DNA from 3 places in the Labrenzia sp. 5N genome. Region 3 is predicted to be linked to each of the others. Evidence: predicted binding sites of a transcription regulator. Region 3 holds the regulator's gene; each other region holds the start of a gene.

Region 1 (6,564 bases), on a different contig from region 3:
GCACCGGCTCCAACTTCTCCCACGTGCGTGCAGAAGGCGAGCGCCTGTCCGGTGGTGGAAAGTCCTCCGGCCTGATGAGCTTCCTGAAGATCGGCGACCGGGCAGCCGGCGCGATCAAGTCCGGCGGCACCACCCGCCGCGCGGCCAAGATGGTCGTTGTCGATGTCGACCATCCGGATATCGAGGAATACATCAACTGGAAGGTCAAGGAAGAGCAGAAGGTGGCCGCGCTCGTCACCGGCTCCAAGATCTGCCAGAAGCACCTCGGCGCAATCATGCGCGCCTGCGTCAACTGCGAGGCGGACAACGGCGACTGCTTCGATCCGGCCAAGAACCCGGCCCTGAAGCGTGAAATCCGTGCTGCCAAGAAAATGATGGTGCCGGAAAACTACATTCAGCGCGTCATCCAGTTTGCAAAGCAGGGCTTCACCAAGATCGAATTCCCGACGTTCAACACGGACTGGGATTCCGAAGCCTATCTGACGGTTGCCGGACAGAACTCCAACAACTCGGTGCGTGTGACCGACGGCTTCCTGAACGCCGTTGTTGACGACAGCACCTGGGACCTGACCGCCCGCCGCTCCGGTGACGTTCTGAAGACCGTCAAGGCCAAGGAACTTTGGGAACAGATCGGCTATGCCGCCTGGGCTTCCGCTGATCCGGGCCTTCAGTACCACACCACGATCAACGACTGGCACACCTGCCTTGCCGATGGCGAAATCCGCGCATCCAACCCATGCTCGGAATACATGTTCCTGGACGACACGGCCTGTAACCTGGCGTCCCTGAACCTGATGCAGTTCCGCCGGGAAGACCGGTCCTTCGACATCGACAACTACGAACATGCCGTCCGCCTGTGGACCATCGTTCTGGAAGTGTCGGTGCTGATGGCTCAGTTCCCGTCCAAGGAAATTGCAGAACTGTCCTACAAGTTCCGCACCCTTGGTCTCGGCTATGCCAACATCGGCGGCCTGCTGATGACCTCCGGCATTCCGTACGACAGCGACGAAGGCCGTGCACTTTGCGGCGCCCTCACCGCGGTCATGACCGGTGTTGCCTATGCCACTTCCGCTGAAATGGCAGGTGAACTCGGCGCCTTCCCGGGCTACAAGAAAAACGCAAGCCACATGCTGCGTGTCATGCGCAACCACCGCCGCGCCGCCTACGGCGAAGCGGATGGCTACGAAGGCCTCAACACGGCTCCGGTTGCTCTTGACCACGTATCCTGCCCGGATCAGGTGATCGTCGAGCGGGCCAAGAAGGCCTGGGATCGTGCCCTTGAGCTTGGCGAGAAGAACGGCTACCGCAACGCCCAGTCCACCGTTATTGCCCCGACCGGCACCATCGGTCTGGTCATGGACTGCGACACCACCGGTATCGAGCCTGACTTTGCGCTGGTGAAGTTCAAGAAGCTGGCCGGCGGCGGCTACTTCAAGATCATCAACCGCGCTGTTCCCGAAGCCCTGCGCAAGCTCGGTTACACCGAAAGCGAGATTGGCGAGATCGAAGCCTACGCCGTTGGCCATGGTTCCATCGATCAGGCACCGGGCGTCAACCCGTCCGCGCTGAAGACCAAGGGCTTCACCGACGAGAGCCTGACCAAGCTGAAAGACGGCATGAAGTCGGCCTTTGACATCAAGTTCGTCTTCAACCGCTGGACCCTCGGCGACGAGCAGATGAAGACTCTCGGCGTTACCGACGAGCAGCTGGAAGATCCGGAATTCGATCTCCTGACCTTCCTCGGCTACTCCAAGGCTGACATCGAAGCCGCCAACACCCACGTGTGTGGTGCGATGACCCTGGAAGGGGCACCGTTCCTGAAGGAAGAGCATTATCCGGTCTTCGACTGCGCCAACCCGTGCGGCCGTATCGGCAAACGCTTTCTGTCGGTGGAAAGCCACATCCGCATGATGGCAGCGGCCCAGCCGTTCATCTCCGGCGCGATCTCCAAGACGATCAACATGCCGAACGATGCGACGGTGGAGGACTGCAAGGAAGCCTACATGCTGTCCTGGAAACTCGCGCTCAAGGCGAATGCCCTTTACCGCGACGGTTCCAAACTGTCCCAGCCGCTCAACGCCCAGCTACTGGCCGATGAGGACGAAGACGAGGACGAGGCCCTCGAGGCTCTGGCCGCCAAGCCGATGGCTGCAAAGGCCGAAGTGGTTGCCGAACGCATCGTCGAGCGGATCGTCGAACGCGTTGTCCGCGAACAGGAAAAGCTGCCGACCCGCCGCAAGGGCTACACCCAGAAGGCAAAGATCGGTGGTCACACCATCTTCCTGCGCACCGGCGAATATGACGATGGCCGCCTCGGCGAAATCTTCCTCGACATGAACAAGGAAGGTTCGGCTCTCCGGGCATTCATCAACAACTTCGCGATCTCGGTTTCGCTTGGTCTGCAATACGGTGTGCCGCTCGAGGAATATGTCGACGCGTTCACCTTCACCAAGTTCGAACCGGCCGGCATGGTCCAGGGCAACGATGCGATCAAGAACGCCACGTCGATCCTCGACTACGTGTTCCGCGAACTGGCAGTATCCTATCTCGGTCGTCACGACCTTGCCCACGTTCCGCCGGAAGCCTTCAGCGGCCCGGTCAGCGCTGGCGCGGTCAAGACCATGGACAAGGGCAGCTCCGGCGGTGTGGTTTCCCACGGCCTCGTCCGCGGCCAGACCGAGCGTTTCCGTCTCGTCGCCGGCAACGAGCCTTCAGGCGAGATCACCGAAGCGGTGAAAGTGGAACTGGGCACAACAATCGCCGCCCAGACCTCCGCCGTCGCAACGGCTTTCGCCCGCGGCTCGGAAGCAGCTGCCGCTGTCGAAGTGACCTCGGCCCCTGCCCCACAGGTGAAAACCGCGGCTCAGCAGATCGCTCAGGCCCGAATGAAGGGTTACGAAGGCGAGAGCTGCTCGGAATGCGGCAACTTCACCATGGTGCGCAACGGCACCTGCCTGAAGTGCGACACCTGCGGCTCCACCAGCGGCTGCAGCTGACGATCAACAGACTTCTGGCCGGCACCGGCCGGAAGTCTGAATTCCATCGCACACAAAGCTTAGCCGGGAGTTCGCCCAGGCCGGTTCCCACCGGCCACAGCGCGGCTCCCGGCGCCCAGACGAAAGAACCCGCCCATCGGAAACGATCGGGCGGGTTTTCTTTTTGCCAGCACCGGTTTCCGCCATTCCATGCCACGGTTCTCGACACCATCGGCATTCGAAGGGCCGCTGACAGACCATGAGCGAGTATCCAAAGAGCCCCCCGTAAACAGAGCTGGTTTCCAAGACGACGATCGCAGGTTCAAGTAGTGCTTCCCCATCGTCGCTTTTTGGCAAATTTGCAAATCAGACCACCTGATTGATCAAGATTAATTACCAAGCTCGAAAAATGGGTGCAAAATGGATGCAACTTCTCGCTAACCGGGTGACGGTCGAGAACAATAATTGGCCTGATCGCAGATCCGATGAAAATTTCATCCTGATCAAGAAGGACGGCAAGATCTAAAAGAACACAATCAGCCAGAATCGGTTCTAGTCGAACGCACACTCCAGGAGACCAACATGAAGCGCCCCACCAGATATGCGGCCAGCTTTTCACTCATGGCTTCCATTGCCTTTGGCGCGACTGCCTTAGCGGAAGAGCCGCAGGATTTCTCTTCCAAGCAAATGAAAGGCGTCGAGCAGATTTCGATCGACGTCGATCTCGATGGAGCGGTCGAACGACTATCCAAGGCCGTGCAGTTTCCGACGATCTCGAACCAGGACCGGGACGACTTCGACACCAAGGCGTTTGAGGACTATCACGCGTTCCTTGTCGAGGCCTATCCGGAGGTACACAAGGTCTTGAAGCGAGAAATCCTCGGCGATCCTCGTCCCTACAGCCTGCTTTACACCTGGGAAGGCAAGAACCCGGATCTGGAGCCAGCACTCTTCTACGCTCATCAGGATGTGGTGCCAGTGCCGGCGGACTCGCGAGATCAGTGGGAACAAGATCCGTTCTCCGGGGCTGTTGCCGACGGATACATCTGGGGACGTGGCGTCCTTGACGACAAGAACCAGATTCACGGCATTCTTGAAGCTGCTGAAATGAAGATCAAGGAAGGCTGGCAACCGGAACGGACGATTTATTTCGTCTTTGGTCAAGATGAGGAAGTCGGCGGCCCGGAAGGGGCCAGATTCATTGCGGAGACCCTGGAAAAACGCGGCATCAAGCGATTTGCCTTCGTCATGGACGAGTCAGCTCCGCTGGTGCCCGGTCTGTTCCCCGGACTTCCAGATAATACGGCGCTGATCGGCATAGCGCAAAAGGGCTACGTCAGCCTTGAACTGGCGATGCATGGGGTCGGAGGTCATTCATCGCAGCCGCCCGAGGAATCGAATATCGGCATTCTCGCAAAGGCGATCACCAAGCTGGAAGCCGCGCAGTTTCCCTACCGCATTCATCCTGCGCTGCGTCATCAGTATCGTTACCTCGGGCCTGAACTGGATGAAGCCTATCAGCCGCTTTATGCAGCCGTTGCCTTCGGCAAGGACGGCGAGATGACCGATCTCGAAAAGCAGTTTGTCGAGGTCATGGCCGGCAATCAGGTCACCCGGGCCATGATGCATACGACAATTGCCGTCAGCATGTTCAATGCCGGCATCAAGGATAACGTTTTGCCACCTTCAGCGACGGCAGTCGTGAATTTTCGCCCCATGCCCGGCGACACGCCCGAGGTCATCATCCAGCACGTAAAGGATGCCATCGGCGACGACCGCATAACCATTCGGGACATCTCCGCCTCGACACCTGCAACCGCCATGGCTGACCCCGAAGGCCCCGGCTACAAGGCACTGGAAAAGACCATTCGCCAGATCTGGGGCAATGATCTCGTCGTGGCGCCGTTCTTCGTGATCGGCGGCTCGGATTCAAAACACTTCCAGGCCCGGCCGTTCGCTCCGGACGTTTTTACCATCACCGGCATCCAGCTTGAAAACACGAAGGAATTTGAAGGTTTCCATGGTGTCAATGAGCGCATCAGAGTCGATGAATACGGCAAGACCATCGGCTTCTTCTACCAGATGATGGACAATCTGGACGACCTGTGAAATCGGGCCCAGCATTGTTTGGCAGAACTGCAGGGACAACGGTAACGATAGTACCAAATAAGCCTTTTAGGAAACGCGGGCATCCAGCGGGCGAACACAAGGGGCAAATACCGATCTCAATACCGCCTTTTCGACCGGGGCGTTCGTCTTCGAGCTGAAGGATTGTCTGGCAAAATTGCTTTCGGCAACGCGTCGGGCGACTTGCGTTCAAACGCTTTTTACGACCGAAACCAGAAATAACAAAGAGATACTCCTCGGCCTCTGTAGAAGTTGGTTTGGATAGATCCTTGAAAGCTCTGGCTTCTTTTGGAAATCGACTGCGGAATCCTGAAGTTCTCCCTCTGCAAAGACGGATCTGGTTTTGCGCCGCTCGCCTGTCTTGAAAAAGGCCACATGTACATGTGACTTGAGGTCTTCATGGCCTGCTGAACAAGATAAAAATTTGCCCAGTCTGCGCTACTGTTTGACGCCCAGCGGGATCGTCAGGGTGAGATAGGCCGACGTCCCTTCCAGACGATTTTCCGCAGCGAACTCCCGGTAAACCTTCACGCGTGTCGAGACCGGTGTCTGGCCGAGCTGGAAATTGTAGCCCGCCGTGCCGCCGAGTGCGGCAACGCGCCCCTCGAAATCGCCAAGCCTGGCGCCGGATCCGCTGTCGGCTGTAATCTGGTCGTAGTAATAGCCGACCAGCCCTGCCGAGAACTGGGGTGAAAAGGTTTTGGTGAGCGCCCCTTCGAAGTGAAATTCCGTTCCGGTGGTGTAGTTTGTGGCCGGGTTTTCGCCGTTGAAGGTGAAACCGGCTACACCGGAAACCTCCCAGCCGCTTTTGGGATCGAACCAGGTTACGCCACCGTTGATGTCGAGCCCCCAACGGTTGAAGGCAACGTTGGCAATCTCGCCTTTCTGGTAGTCCCCCACCGGCACGTTGACGAGGAAACCCGTCGTCCAGTGCCAATTGCCGTTGTGCCAGCCCAGCAAGGCGCCAACCACGGGGTCACCAATCGTGAACACCGTATCGCTGACAGATGCTCCGAGAATTCCGCCGGCATCAAGTGAGGCATCGACGGATTGTCCACCCCAAGGAACCGTCGCCTGCAGGGCAAGGCTGCCCCCAAGAACGCTTGTCGGTACAACCCACAAGCCGGTTGCGAGATCGATATAGGCGGTCGCGTCGACATTGCCGATAACCCGGCCGCCAACAGGCAGGTCACGGCTCGCCCCGGCAGACCCTGAATAGAAATAGACGTCATTTTGAAAGTAGACACCCGGCCCGGGCAGCACCGCCGCAAATGGCCCTTTAGACCCAAGCAGATAAAAACCGACACCGCTTTCAGCCGAGTTTGCCTGCTGCGATGTGCCCGCAAGGCACATCAGTGCGAACAGCGACACCTTCAAGGTGAGTGAGTGTCTGCGTGCTTTGCTGGTTCTTGTCTCGCCCACGTCCGCCTCTCCTGCCTCAAAAGTCGCTACGGGTTTGCTG
Region 2 (6,564 bases), on a different contig from region 3:
CGGTCTCGTGCAGTTCTCGAAAGACATTGGCTGGGCTGGACATTTGAAGGATGCGCGAAGAGCAGGGCTATCTTGGACCGATATGAAAACACAGAGGTAGCAAGAAGGGCAAGTGCGCCGCTTGGTTGAACGGAAGGTCGTTCTAAATCTGAAATCTTGCACTTCCGATTGAATTCGAGCCAGGAAATCTACACCTATGGTTTAGCTGGCTCGATTCCTTCAACATTTGTATTGAGGAACGGGCTTTGTAAGGGGGCATATTTGGGGGAAGCGGCAGCGAACGGCCACTCAAGTAAGAGCAAAAAATATGTCTACCGTATTCTGCGGCAGGTAAGACGATTTGTATTGATATCGTTTTTACTTTCCGGTTTCGGCCTGAAAGCATTAGGTGCCGGCGTCAGCGAAAACTATCCAGCGCCCGATATAATTCCTGTCTACGAAAATTCAGGTTTTGCCGACCAACTTGCTATCCAGTCCGGATCAAGGTTCGATCGGACGGATTTTCCGGTCACCAAAATTAGTCTGAAGACAAATGGTTGGAAACAGTCACCAAGGTCGCCTTTGGGTCCTGTCCGGGGTAATCACGATGCTTTTTACTTGTCGAAAGCGGCAAGCCAATGGCTTCACGCAATTGCGGTTGGAGTGATTTCTGTCATAGCCGGACTTTTGCTGATGATCGTTTGCGGAGTCCGGATGGCCGCGTTCGCAGCAAGCTGAATCGTTGACGCTATGAGGTTCTTAGAAGCCCGTGCCGCGAGGCGGCACAAGCATGAGATGATGGGCGGCCAAGAAAAAAGGGCGGTCCGAAGACCGCCCTTTCTGCAAAGCTTGTGAGCTTTGGGCTTCTTAGAAGCCCATGCCGCCCATGCCGCCCATGTCGCCGCCCGGCATTGCCGGAGCGTCTTTCTTCGGCAGTTCAGCAACCATGGCTTCGGTGGTGATCAGCAGACCAGCGACGGAAGCTGCGTCCTGCAGAGCAGTACGGACAACCTTGGTCGGGTCGATGATGCCAGCTTCGATCATGTTGACGAACTGTTCGGTCTGAGCGTTGAAGCCGAAGGACGGATCGTCGTTTTCCTGGATCTTGCCAACAACGATGGAGCCTTCGACACCAGCGTTTTCAGCGATCTGACGGATCGGAGCTTCCAGAGCGCGCAGGACGATCTTGATACCAGCTGCGATGTCGGCGTTGTCGGAGGCCAGGCCTTCGACTGCCTTCTTGGCGCGCAGCAGAGCGGTACCGCCACCCGGGACGATGCCTTCTTCAACGGCAGCGCGGGTTGCGTTCAGAGCGTCGTCGACGCGGTCTTTTTTCTCTTTCACTTCGATTTCGGTCGCACCGCCAACGCGGATAACGGCAACGCCGCCTGCGAGCTTTGCAAGACGCTCCTGGAGCTTCTCACGGTCGTAATCGGAAGTGGTTTCTTCGATCTGAGCCTTGATCTGGGAAACGCGGCCGTTGATGTCGTCCTTGGAGCCAGCACCGTCAACGATGGTGGTGTTTTCCTTGGTGATGGACACCTTCTCGGCGGTGCCGAGCATGTCGAGGGTCACGTTCTCCAGCTTGATGCCGAGATCTTCGGAGATAACGGTGCCGCCGGTCAGGATCGCGATGTCTTCCAGCATGGCCTTGCGGCGGTCGCCGAAGCCCGGAGCCTTGACAGCAGCAATCTTCAGGCCGCCACGCAGCTTGTTGACGACGAGGGTAGCAAGTGCTTCGCCTTCAACGTCTTCAGCAATGATCAACAGCGGACGGGAAGACTGAACAACAGCTTCCAGGATCGGCAGCATGGCCTGCAGGTTGGAAAGCTTCTTCTCGTGCAGCAGGATGTACGGCTTTTCCAGGTCAGCCATCATCTTGTCAGCATTGGTGACGAAGTAAGGAGACAGGTAGCCGCGGTCGAACTGCATGCCTTCAACGACTTCGAGTTCGGTTTCGAGGGACTTTGCTTCCTCGACGGTGATCACGCCTTCGTTGCCGACTTTTTGCATGGCTTCGGCAATGTCCTTGCCGACCTGCTCGTCGCCGTTAGCGGAGATCGTGCCGACCTGTGCAACTTCACCAGAGGTGGTGATGGTCTTGGAAGCAGCGGTCAGAGCCTTGACGGCTTCAGCAGCAGCAAGATCAACGCCGCGCTTCAGGTCCATCGGGTTCATGCCGGCTGCAACAGCCTTGGCGCCTTCCTTGACGATGGCCTGAGCCAGAACGGTCGCGGTGGTGGTGCCGTCGCCAGCGATGTCGTTGGTCTTGGAAGCCACTTCGCGCACCATCTGGGCGCCCATGTTTTCGAACTTGTCTTCCAGTTCGATTTCCTTGGCAACAGACACACCGTCCTTGGTGATGCGCGGTGCGCCGAAAGCCTTGTCGAGAACGACGTTACGGCCTTTCGGGCCGAGGGTCACCTTGACGGCGTTTGCGAGGGTGTCGACACCACGCAGCATGCGCTCACGTGCGTCGGAGGAGAATTTTACTTCTTTAGCAGACATGTGATCGTCTCACTCTTTTGGAACAGGTTGAAATCAGAAGCGGTTCGCGGCTGGTTACGCGATCACGCCCATGATGTCGGATTCCTTCATGATCAGGAGGTCTTCACCGTCGATCTTGACTTCGGTGCCGGACCACTTGCCGAACAGAACGCGGTCACCAGCCTTGACGTCGAGCGGAACGATCTCGCCGTTGTCCTTGCGGGCGCCGGTGCCGATGGCGATGATTTCGCCTTCCTGCGGCTTTTCCTTAGCGGTGTCCGGAATGATGATGCCGCCAGCAGTCTTTGCTTCAGAATCTACGCGGCGAACGACGACACGGTCGTGCAGTGGACGAAATGCCATAACACTGTTTCCTCTCATGAGCGCGCCCCACGCAATAGGCAGCGCGCGAGACATGAACATTGGGTTGCGTTGCACGGAAGGAAATTGCCTCCCGTCACCAATTAGCACTCCTTAACAGCGAGTGCTAACAGCGCCATGGATTTATGTAGCTGTGCTCAGCTTGTCAATGCTTTGTGACGAGAATTTAATCGCAATCGGTCGCGTTGCGCCTATGGGGTAGTCAACAGACCGGGGAGGCGGAATTATGGCGTCGCTGTTACGGTGTCAGCGAGCCCGGCTCAATTCGCGCCGGAAACGCTGAAAGGCAGTGTAAAGGCGCTCGTTTTGCCGCCGATTTCGTCGGTGAAGCTCGTTTCCAGCTGGTAGTCGCCGGCCGGCAGGCCGCTGAACTGAAACGTGAGGGCCGCGGAAAGTTCACGCTGCTTGGACCGGCCGCTGCCGGAAAAGGTCGCGAAGTTCTCCTGTTCGGCCAGAACCTGGCCGGATTTGGTCAGCAGCCTGTAGTCCGCGGTCAGCTCATAGGCATAACCACCTGCGGTTTCCTGAAAGCCGTAACCGACCGGTTCCGCGTAGACAGACAGCGCTTCACCATCGGCGAACGTCGCATCAGCGCGCGGCGTATACTGGCCATATCCGGTGCTCGGGCTGGAAGCGAACGTTGCGGCCGTGAACGAAAGACCGGCAGCCGCCCATGCCTGGTCATAGGCGGCAAGTGCGTTCTGGAAAGCTTCTGGAGGACTGGCGGGGGATTGGGCCTGCGCGGACAGCTGTCCAGCAGACAGTCCGGTTGCAATCAGAACAGCAGACAGCGTCTGCCGAAAAGCACATTTTCCCACCAGCATCATCTATATCCCCGCACGCCTTTAAATCTTGTCGTTTTCAGCGATTTTGCCGATATAAACCGACTTGTCCGATTAAACAAGGCAATGTGTGCGGCGCGGTAAACGCCGGATTTAGCTGTACTCTACTCGTTATCCGCGAAAGTAGAAAACCCGATTGCGGTTAACGTGTCGCCGGTCCGGGCATTTACATGCTGCGGGCTGTCCAGGACTGGCGCTTGCGGTAGATAGTGGAAGGGCTGATCTCAAGCGCTGCTGCCGCCATGGCGATGTTGCCGTCAAAGGCATCAAGAGCGTCTTCGATGATGCGCCGCTCCTGGGCCCAAAGCGGCTCGATGGTTCCGAACGGCCGGCTTGGTGGCGCCACGCGCGATCGCTCGCGGGACAGGTCGATCAAGGTGCCCGGCCGGCTGCTCTGGTCGCGAATGATCAGCGGCAGCATGTCGTAGGTGACAGCGGCACCGTCATTCATGACAACGATCTGCCGGATGGTGTTCTCAAGCTGGCGAACGTTGCCCGGCCAGGGATAGGAAATGATCCGCGCTTCCGCGTCCGCATCAAATCCTCTGAAACCGCGCCGTTCTTCCGCCGAATAGCGTTCAAGGAAGGTTTCGGCGAGCGGCAGGATATCGTCGCGGCGCTCTCTGAGAGGCGGCATGTGGATCGGCAGCACGTGCAGCCGGTAGTAAAGGTCTTCGCGGAAGCGGCCGGCGGATATTTCCTGAACCGGGTTCCGGTTTGTTGCGCAGATGATGCGCGCGTCCACCTTGCGGGTATGTGTGTCACCGAGGCGCTGGAACGTCCCCGTCTGCAGGAAGCGCAACAGCTTGCTCTGCAGGAGAAGGTCCATCTCGCCGATCTCGTCCAGGAACAGCGTGCCGCCATCGGCCTGTTCGGCCGCGCCCGCACGGTTGTCTGCAGCTCCAGTAAAGGCGCCGCGCACATATCCGAAGATCTCGCTTTCAATGAGGTCTCGCGGAATCGCCGCGCAGTTCAAGGTGACGAAACGGTTGGACCGGCGCTCGGATAATTCGTGAACCGCTGCAGCGCACAGTTCCTTGCCCGTTCCGGACTCTCCGGTAATGAAGACCGGAGCCTGCGACGGCGCCATGCGACCGATCTGGTCGTGGATGTCGCGCATCTGGGCGGAGGTGCCCACCAGGCGGTTCGTTCCGGAGCTTTCGGTCCTGATGTGTGCGGCGCGAAGCGGAGGTGCTGATAGCTCCGGCATTGAAACGACAGGCTGGACACTCTGCGGTGCTGCGGGAGCAACCGGTTGAACGGGCCTTCTTTGTTTCAGCTGGAAGGAAATCTTGGACGCAAGCGCATCGAGCGAGAAGGGCTTGGTCAGGAAATCATGGGCTCCGGCGCGCATTGCGCTGACGGCCCGCGAGACAGACCCCTTGGCCGAAACCGCGATGATGACCGCCTTGGGACAGCGGACCGCATAGGCTTCCAGGGCTTCGTCGCCACCGATGGTTTCCAGATCGATGATCAGAATGTCGGTGGTCTTGTCTGCAAGGTCCTGCAGGCAGGACGAGGATTCCGTGTACAGGATGGGGTCCGTACAGGCATGAGACAGCTTGGCGCAGACCGCGGACGTGCGGGCAGCCTCGGAGGCCGTTGCGTCAAGTACGCGTACTATAACAGGCAGCTCTTTGCCCTCATTACTCCCCATTGCTGGGTAACTCCCATCGCTGGATACGGGTCATTCGAATATCGAAAGATTCGTCAATTTGATAATTCTCCGAACAGGGTAAACAAAGCGTTGTCAGATGACGCAAATTGCAGGCGATCTTCGCTTTCGGCACAGAAAAGGGCCGAAGTGAGCAAAATATTCCAGCTCAGGCGGTGCGTCGTGGATATGCCGAAGGCCGGTCAAACCGGAGAAATCAAAGGCCCGCCAACAGGTATCCTGCCAGGAAACTCGCAAGGCAGAGGGCGAACACCAGCCATAGGTCAACGGGATGTGCCAATGCGCGTTGCAGCTTTCGGAAGACTTCCGGAAGGCCGGTTTTACCCGGTGCGTTGGTTCCGGTGCGCAAGGTGCGTGCAGGCGGCCGGAAGGCATCATGCTCGTGCACGGTTCCCGACACCCCACCTGTTTCTAGGTGCGGATGAGCCATTGTTTCCGGCGCGAAGTGTCTACCGGCCAGGTCCCCGTCTGGCACATCTTTGTTGGCAAGGTCTGCTGCACAATCCGGCAACGACCCGGCGTGTGCCGGTTGGAACTCCGGCGCATAGCTGCCTTTGGGAATGGCGATGCGCACCGGGTCGTTGGCACCGGACCCGGCATAGTACTTCTCTAACCTGCGCCGCAGCCGGGCGGCCTCGACACGTACGATAGGGTCCGTCACCGGATTGAAGTCTTCCGGCCGCCCCAGCGCTTCGACCGCGATCGTATAACCTTTGATCTTTTCCTGTTGTCTGTTCAGCGTGGCATGCACGACAAACCCCAGGAAGGCGCGCAGCTGGGGCGCGGACTGGAATTCGGAGCTTTTCAGGGTGTTGATGAGCGCGGCCTTGATCTGCTCCTCGCAGGGAAGTTGCTCCTGGACGGTGTTCGGGGCCGTCGCTTCACCTGACTTGAGAGAAGTTGAGGCCTCGGGTGCGGGGCGGTCCTTGGCAGGCTGGTCTATCTTCGCATCCGGCGCATTGTCGCGCGGTGCCCGATATGTCGTTTGTTCGGCTGCATGCATATCAGCCCCCTGCTAGACCTGTTGACTGATCCGCCGTGAAGTAGCTTCCCTTACGTAAATTTAGACGAAGTACTACCGAATGCAACGGTCAAAAAGTCATGGGGACGTCATTGCCCGGTGCGTCCAGCGGGTGAGTGGGAGACTTGTGGTTGTGAGCTGTTTGAGACACTGTGAACGCTGCGTGAGGAGCGAAAAAC
Region 3 (6,564 bases):
GGGTCGCCGATCTTGCCCAGAATTTCGACCGAAAATCCGGGACCGTCGTCCTTGATTGAAATCGAGAGTGTCGTTTCGTCCCAACTGGCGGACACATCGACGCGGGTCTTGGCGAAGTCGACGGCATTTTCCAGCAGGTTGCCAAGTCCGTAACGGATTGCCGCGTTTCGTGTACCCACCGGCTCGGCGCCGGTTCCGGACCCGGTGGAGTGGATCGCAACGCCCGTGCCCCTGTGCGGGTCGACCACATCTTCCAGCAGTTGCGACACCGGCATGCGCTGGTAGGTCCGGTCTTCCTCGCTCGACAGGCTCGTGAGCTGACGCAGGATCGACCGGCAGCGCTCGGCCTGTGAGCGGATCAGGTCCACGTCCTCGGCCCTGGGGTCGCTCGCCTCGAATTCGTCCGTCAGTTCCTTGGCCACCAGATAGATGGTGGCAAGCGGCGTGCCGAGCTCATGCGCGGCCGCGGTTGCCAGCCCGTCAAGCGCGTTGAGATGCTGCTCACGGGCAAGCACGAGTTCGGTTGCCGCAAGCGCGTCCGCCATCTGGCGGGCCTCTTCGGCAACCCGGAACGCATAGATCGCCATGAAACCGAGCGTGGAGACGAGTGCTGTCCAGATGCCGACCGAATAGACGATTGGAAGCGAGAAGTCGTCGCCCACCGGCCATGGCAGAGGCAGGTGGAAAACCGCAACCAGGCTGGCGCAAACCGTGGCCAGAATACCGAGGATCACCGTGTAACGGGCCGACAGGCCCGTCGCGGACACCATCACCGGTGCCATCAGCAGGAACGCGAATGGATTGCCCAGACCGCCGGTCAGGAACAGAAGCCCGCTCATCTGCAGGATGTCATAGGCAAGCTGCAGGGCTGCGGCGCGTTCCGACAGGCGCATGGCCGAGGGCCAGCGGATCTTCAGGAAGATGTTGAGCCAGGCGGACAGGGCCACCATGGCGAAGGCAGGTCCGGCCGGCGTCGGATAGCCCAGACCGACATGCACGACCAAGAGCGCTGCGGACTGGCCGCCCACCGCAAGCCAGCGCAGGCGCACCAGCGTATCGAGTTTCAGGCGCCGGTGCGGCAGGGTGATATTGGATGTCGGTTGTTCGTGCATCTGGACTTCTTGGAGAACGGCAACTTCCCTCTTTTGAAGCGGATTCCGGCGGCTGGCAAGGCCGGGGCTCTTGTGCCGACAAGGCGTAAGTGGTAGCCACCCGCTAACACGGCTGTCCGGATCACGCGGGCCGGCGGCCAGCCGGAGGGATTTAATAGCTCTTCATTTCAGATCAGCACCGCGCAACGGAATGAGATGATGACCGACACCAATGACGGCGGCGCTCAGCCGCAGGCGGAAAGCGCAGCAGCGCCGGGCATGCACATCCTTGGCCAGTACATCAAGGACCTGTCTTTCGAAAACCCGAATGCGCCGCGCTCCCTGGCACAGGGCGACCAGCCGAAGCTCGATATCAACGTCAACGTCGGTGCCCAGCAGATCGGTGACGACCAGTTTGAAGTCGTCCTGACCCTGACCGCCAAGGCAGAACGCCCGGACATGGTGATGTTCAACGTCGAGCTGGTCTACGCAGGCCTGTTCAAGATCACCGGCGTGCCGAAAGAGCACATGCATCCGTTCGTGATGATCGAGTGCCCGCGCATGATCTTCCCGTTCGCCCGCAACATCCTTTCCGAAGCGACCCGCAACGGCGGCTTCCCGCCGCTGATGCTCGACCCGATCGATTTCGCTCAGCTCTACCGCCAGAACATGGCCCAGCAGGCCGCTGCCCAGCAGGCGACCGAGCAGAAGCCGAACTAAGGTCAGTCAGACCACAGTTTTACAGAACCCGTCCCGGGCAACCGGGGCGGGTTTTTGTTTGCCCGGAAGACTGTCCGGTCAGACTTGAGGGAAGCGGCCAACAGCAGGTTTCTCACTCCCTGCGGGAGGGCGATCTCGTGTCACGCCTCCTCCAGCAGCTCCGCCCAGGTTTTTGGAGTGTCGCCGTTGAGGGGGTTCTTCGCGGAACGCTTGTAGCGAATGGTTTCCATGCGCACGGTTCTGGCGTCGAAGAGGATCATCCGGCCAACCAGCCCCTCGCCCGTTCCGGTCAGTTCCTTCAGAACTTCCATGGCCTGCATGGCGCCAATGATACCCGTCAACGCCCCCAGGATGCCGGCCTGGGCACAGGTCGGCAGCAAGCCGTCGCGCGGCTTTTGCGGGAACAGGCACCGATAGGTCGGGTTGGCGCTGCCGTCCGGGCCTGTCTCATAGGGCTTCAAGGTGGTCAACGAGCCGTCGAACTGGCCAACGGCGGCCGTCACCAGCGGTTTTTGCGCAAAGAAACAGGCATCGGAAACCAGGTAGCGGGTGTCGAAATTGTCCGACCCGTCCACCACGAGGTCGTAACGGGAAACGAGCTGCATGGCATTGTGGCCGGCAAGGCGGGTGGGGTACGGCTCGACCTTCACATTGGGGTTCAGTCGCGCAATCGCTTCTGCCGCACTGGCAACCTTGGGCTCACCCAGCTGGTCGGTATCGTGGATCACCTGCCGCTGCAGGTTGGAAAGAGACACCGTGTCGTCGTCGGCAATGCCGAGCGTGCCGACACCGGCGGCTGCCAGATACTGCAGCACCGGCGCGCCGAGGCCGCCGGCACCGATCACCAGCACGCGAGCATTTTTCAGCTTCTGCTGGCCGGCGCCGCCGATCTCCTGCAGCACGATGTGGCGGGCGTAGCGTTCCAGTTCGGCGGGCGAAAGCATGTCAGGTCCTGTCTGGCTGGTCTCGGGTACACATGGGGGTGGTGGCGGCGGCAGGTCAAGCCCGCGCCCGCTCGGGAAATCCGGTCTCCGGCAGGTTTATCCGAGTATCCGGCTCACCAGCCGGGCGGTGTAGTCGACCATCGGGATCACCCTTGCATAATTCAGCCGGGTCGGTCCGATCACGCCGAGAACACCGACGATGCGCTGGTTGCTGTCCCTGTAGGGCGACACCACCAGGGAGGATCCGGACAGCGAGAACAGGTTGTTCTCCGAGCCGATGAAAATGCGCACCCCGTCGCCCTGTTCGGCAAGACCCAGCAACTGGATAAGATCCTTCTTGCTTTCAAGATCGTCGAACAGCAGGCGAATGCGCTCCAGATCCTCGACGGCGTCCAGATCGGTCAGGAGATTGGACCGGCCCCGCACGATCAGCGTGCCCGGATCGGTGGCGCTTTCCCCGCCCCAGACCGCAAGACCCGCATCAATGACCTTCTGGCTCAAGAGATCCAGTTCGGCCTGGTCCGCATCGCGGACCTTTTCCAGTTCGGAGCGGATTTCCGACAGGGTCCTGCCCTTGATCTGGGCATTCAGGTAGTTGCTGGCCTCCACCAGAGCCGAGGACGGCAGGTCACCCGGCAGATCGACAACGCGGTTCTCGACGGACCCGTCTTCGCTGACGAGGATCGCCAGGGCCTTCAGCGGTTCGATGCGCACAAATTCGATGTGCTTCAGCCGCATGTCCGACTTGTGGGTCAAGACAACGCCGGCGCCCATGGACAGGCCGGACAGCATCTGACTGGCTTCCGTCAGCACCTGCTCGGCCGAATTCGCCTTTTGCGAGGCCCGCACCTGGGCATCGATCGCGCGGCGCTCGTCCTGGGTCAGGTCGCCCACTTCCAGAAGGGCATCAACGAAGAACCGAAGCCCGATTTCGGTCGGCAGCCGGCCTGCGCTGGTATGCGGCGAATGCAGCAGGCCCATATGCTCCAGATCAGACATCACGTTGCGGATCGAGGCAGGGGACAGCGAAATGCCGAGCTTGCGCGAAACGTTCCGGGACCCGACGGGTTCGCCGGTCTCCAGATAGGTTTCCACGATCGAACGGAAGATTTCACGGGATCTCTTGTCGAGGTCGCTGAGGCTCAAGGCTTGTTCTCCGAATGTGACCACTCACCGGGGTCGACCGGGCTTTCATCAAAAAGATATAGGCGCAAAAGGGGGCTTGCGTGAAGTATCACAACGCAAGGCCTTTACGGCGAAGGAAGTTGGGGTCTACAAGGCCCCAACGAATACACTGGAGAAACGGCGGTTTTTCCGGAACGAAAGTCGAAAGGGATATGCATGCGTCCGTCCAAACGCGCAGCCGATGAACTCCGTGCGGTCACACTGGAGCGCGGGGTCTCCAAACATGCCGAGGGGTCCTGCCTCGTCAAGTTCGGCGACACCCACGTTTTGTGCACCGCCAGCCTGGAAGAGCGGGTTCCGCCCTGGTTGCGCGGACAGAACCGCGGCTGGGTGACGGCTGAATACGGCATGCTGCCGCGCGCCACGGGCGACCGCATGCGCCGCGAAGCCAGTGCCGGCAAGCAATCCGGCCGGACGCAGGAAATCCAGCGTCTCATCGGCCGGTCGCTGCGCGCCGTCGTCAATCTGGAAGCCCTCGGCGAAAACCAGATCACTGTGGACTGCGACGTCATCCAGGCCGATGGCGGCACCCGTACTGCGTCCATCACCGGTGCCTGGGTTGCCTTGCGCGACTGCATCGAGTGGATGAAGGCCCGTGACATGGTCTCCGGCGAGGTCCTGAAGGATCACATTGCCGCCATTTCCTGCGGCATCTACGAAGGTGCTCCGGTGCTCGATCTCGACTACGCCGAGGACAGCACCGCCGAGACCGACGCCAACTTCGTTCTGACCGGGTCCGGCGGCATCGTCGAAATCCAGGGAACGGCCGAGGGTGCACCGTTCTCCGAAGAAGAATTCGGCAAGCTCATGGGCCTGGCCAAGCTGGGCATCGGCAAGCTGGTCGATCTTCAGAAAATGGCCATTCTCTAAGGGCGCAAACCATGAGCCATCGCAAGCTGGAACCGGGCAAACTGGTTGTCGCAAGCCACAACAAGGGCAAGATCCGCGAGATCAACGAACTGCTTCAGCCTTATGGTTTCGAAGTGATCTCCGCCGGAGAGCTGGACCTGCCGGAACCGGACGAGACAGGTGTCACGTTCGAGGAAAACGCAGCCATCAAGGCCCATGCGGCGGCCAAGGCTTCCCGCTTGCCGGCCCTGGCTGATGACAGCGGCTTCTGCGTTGCGGCACTGAACGGCGATCCGGGCATCTATTCCGCGCGCTGGGCAGGTCCGGACAAGGACTTCGCGATGGCCATGCGCACGATCGAGGAAAAGCTTCAGACCCTGGGCGCAACGACGGACGACAAGCGCCGGGGATCTTTTGTTGCCGTGTTGTGCCTGGCCTGGCCGGACGGCAGCGAAGAGTTCTTCCGTGGCGAGGTCGAGGGACAGATCGTCTGGCCGCCGCGCGGTACGCAGGGCTTCGGCTACGACCCGGTTTTCCAGCCGGATGGCCATGAGCGGACCTTCGGCGAAATGACCTCGGAAGAAAAACACGGCTGGTCAAAGGACGGATCCGCCCTTTCACACAGGGCGCGGGCATTCCAGCTCTTTTCTGCCGGCTGCCTGGAAGGATAAAAAGACGTGACAGGTGTGGGGGCAGCCGAAGGAGGCTTCGGGATTTATATTCATTGGCCGTTCTGCGCGGCCAAATGCCCTTATTGCGACTTTAACTCCCATGTCCGTCACCAGCCGGTCGACCAGGCCCGTTTCGCGGCCGCTTTCGAACGGGAACTCTCTCATTTCGCCGATTTGACGAAGGGCAGGACGGTTCAGTCCGTGTTCCTGGGCGGCGGCACGCCTTCGCTCATGGAACCGGCGACGGTCGACCGTATCCTGAAGGCGGTTTCCGATCGCTGGTCGATGGACGAAAATGTTGAGATTTCGCTGGAGGCCAATCCTTCGTCGGTCGAGGCCGAGCGCTTTCGCGGTTACCGGGCAGCAGGGGTCAACCGGGTCTCGCTGGGCGTGCAGTCACTCATCGATACGGATCTGAGACTGCTTGGCCGCCTGCATGATGCGCGCACGGCCCGCACCGCTATCGAAACCGCGCGGGCAACCTTCCCGCGCCTGTCGTTCGACCTTATCTATGCCCGGCCGGGCCAGACACTGGCCGGTTGGGAACAGGAACTGAACGAGGCCATCGCGCTCGCGGCCGATCACCTGTCGCTCTACCAGCTCACGATCGAGGAAGGCACGCCCTTCCATACGCTGTTTCACGCCGGCAAGCTGAAGATGCCGGATCAGGATCTCGGCGCCGAATTCTATGAACTGACGCAGGATGTGACCGCTGCTGCCGGTCTGCCCGCATATGAAGTCTCCAACCACGCCCGTCCGGGCGCCGAATGCCGGCATAATCTGGTTTACTGGCGCTACGGCGATTATGTCGGCGTCGGGCCCGGTGCCCATGGGCGCATCACGGTGGGTGTCAGCAAGCTTGCAACCGCCACCGAGCGCCATCCGGAGACCTGGCTGGAAAATGTCGAAAGCCACGGTCATGCATTGATCGAAAACGCCGGTCTTTCCGAAGAGGAGCAAGGCGACGAATTCCTGCTCATGGGACTACGGTTGACCGAGGGCATCGACCTGAAACGCTACGAGCGTTATGCGAGCCGCTCCATCGATCCGCTTCGTCTGGCAGCCTTGATCGAGCATGGCATGGTGGAAGAAATCGGGGAAAAC

The links. The regulator HrcA, encoded in region 3, represses chaperone genes, less so after heat shock. The targets are predictions, from matches to a motif close to GTTAGCACTCNCNNNNNGNGAGTGCTAAC.
Region 1: HEP89_RS20660 (M20 family peptidase) is a predicted target of HrcA. The motif match lies at 3,368-3,396, and genes of this name have one in related genera.
Region 2: groES (co-chaperone GroES) is a predicted target of HrcA. The motif match lies at 2,930-2,958, and genes of this name have one in related genera.

The regions. Positions count from the first base shown of each region.
Region 1 is NZ_JAAZTM010000020.1:10,289-16,852, reverse strand. Features, by position in the region: gene HEP89_RS20665 (vitamin B12-dependent ribonucleotide reductase) at 1-2,996, shown strand, start outside; gene HEP89_RS20660 (M20 family peptidase) at 3,558-5,084, shown strand; gene HEP89_RS20655 (transporter) at 5,541-6,524, opposite strand.
Region 2 is NZ_JAAZTM010000004.1:29,858-36,421, reverse strand. Features, by position in the region: gene HEP89_RS03225 (isocitrate lyase/phosphoenolpyruvate mutase family protein) at 1-43, opposite strand, end outside; gene HEP89_RS03220 (hypothetical protein) at 169-717, shown strand; gene groL (chaperonin GroEL) at 847-2,487, opposite strand; gene groES (co-chaperone GroES) at 2,542-2,829, opposite strand; gene HEP89_RS03205 (hypothetical protein) at 3,108-3,674, opposite strand; gene HEP89_RS03200 (sigma-54 dependent transcriptional regulator) at 3,856-5,346, opposite strand; gene HEP89_RS03195 (hypothetical protein) at 5,561-6,367, opposite strand.
Region 3 is NZ_JAAZTM010000005.1:115,241-121,804, reverse strand. Features, by position in the region: gene HEP89_RS07930 (ActS/PrrB/RegB family redox-sensitive histidine kinase) at 1-1,112, opposite strand, end outside; gene secB (protein-export chaperone SecB) at 1,311-1,811, shown strand; gene HEP89_RS07920 (molybdopterin-synthase adenylyltransferase MoeB) at 1,952-2,755, opposite strand; gene hrcA (heat-inducible transcriptional repressor HrcA) at 2,852-3,925, opposite strand; gene rph (ribonuclease PH) at 4,097-4,810, shown strand; gene rdgB (RdgB/HAM1 family non-canonical purine NTP pyrophosphatase) at 4,822-5,460, shown strand; gene hemW (radical SAM family heme chaperone HemW) at 5,476-6,564, shown strand, end outside.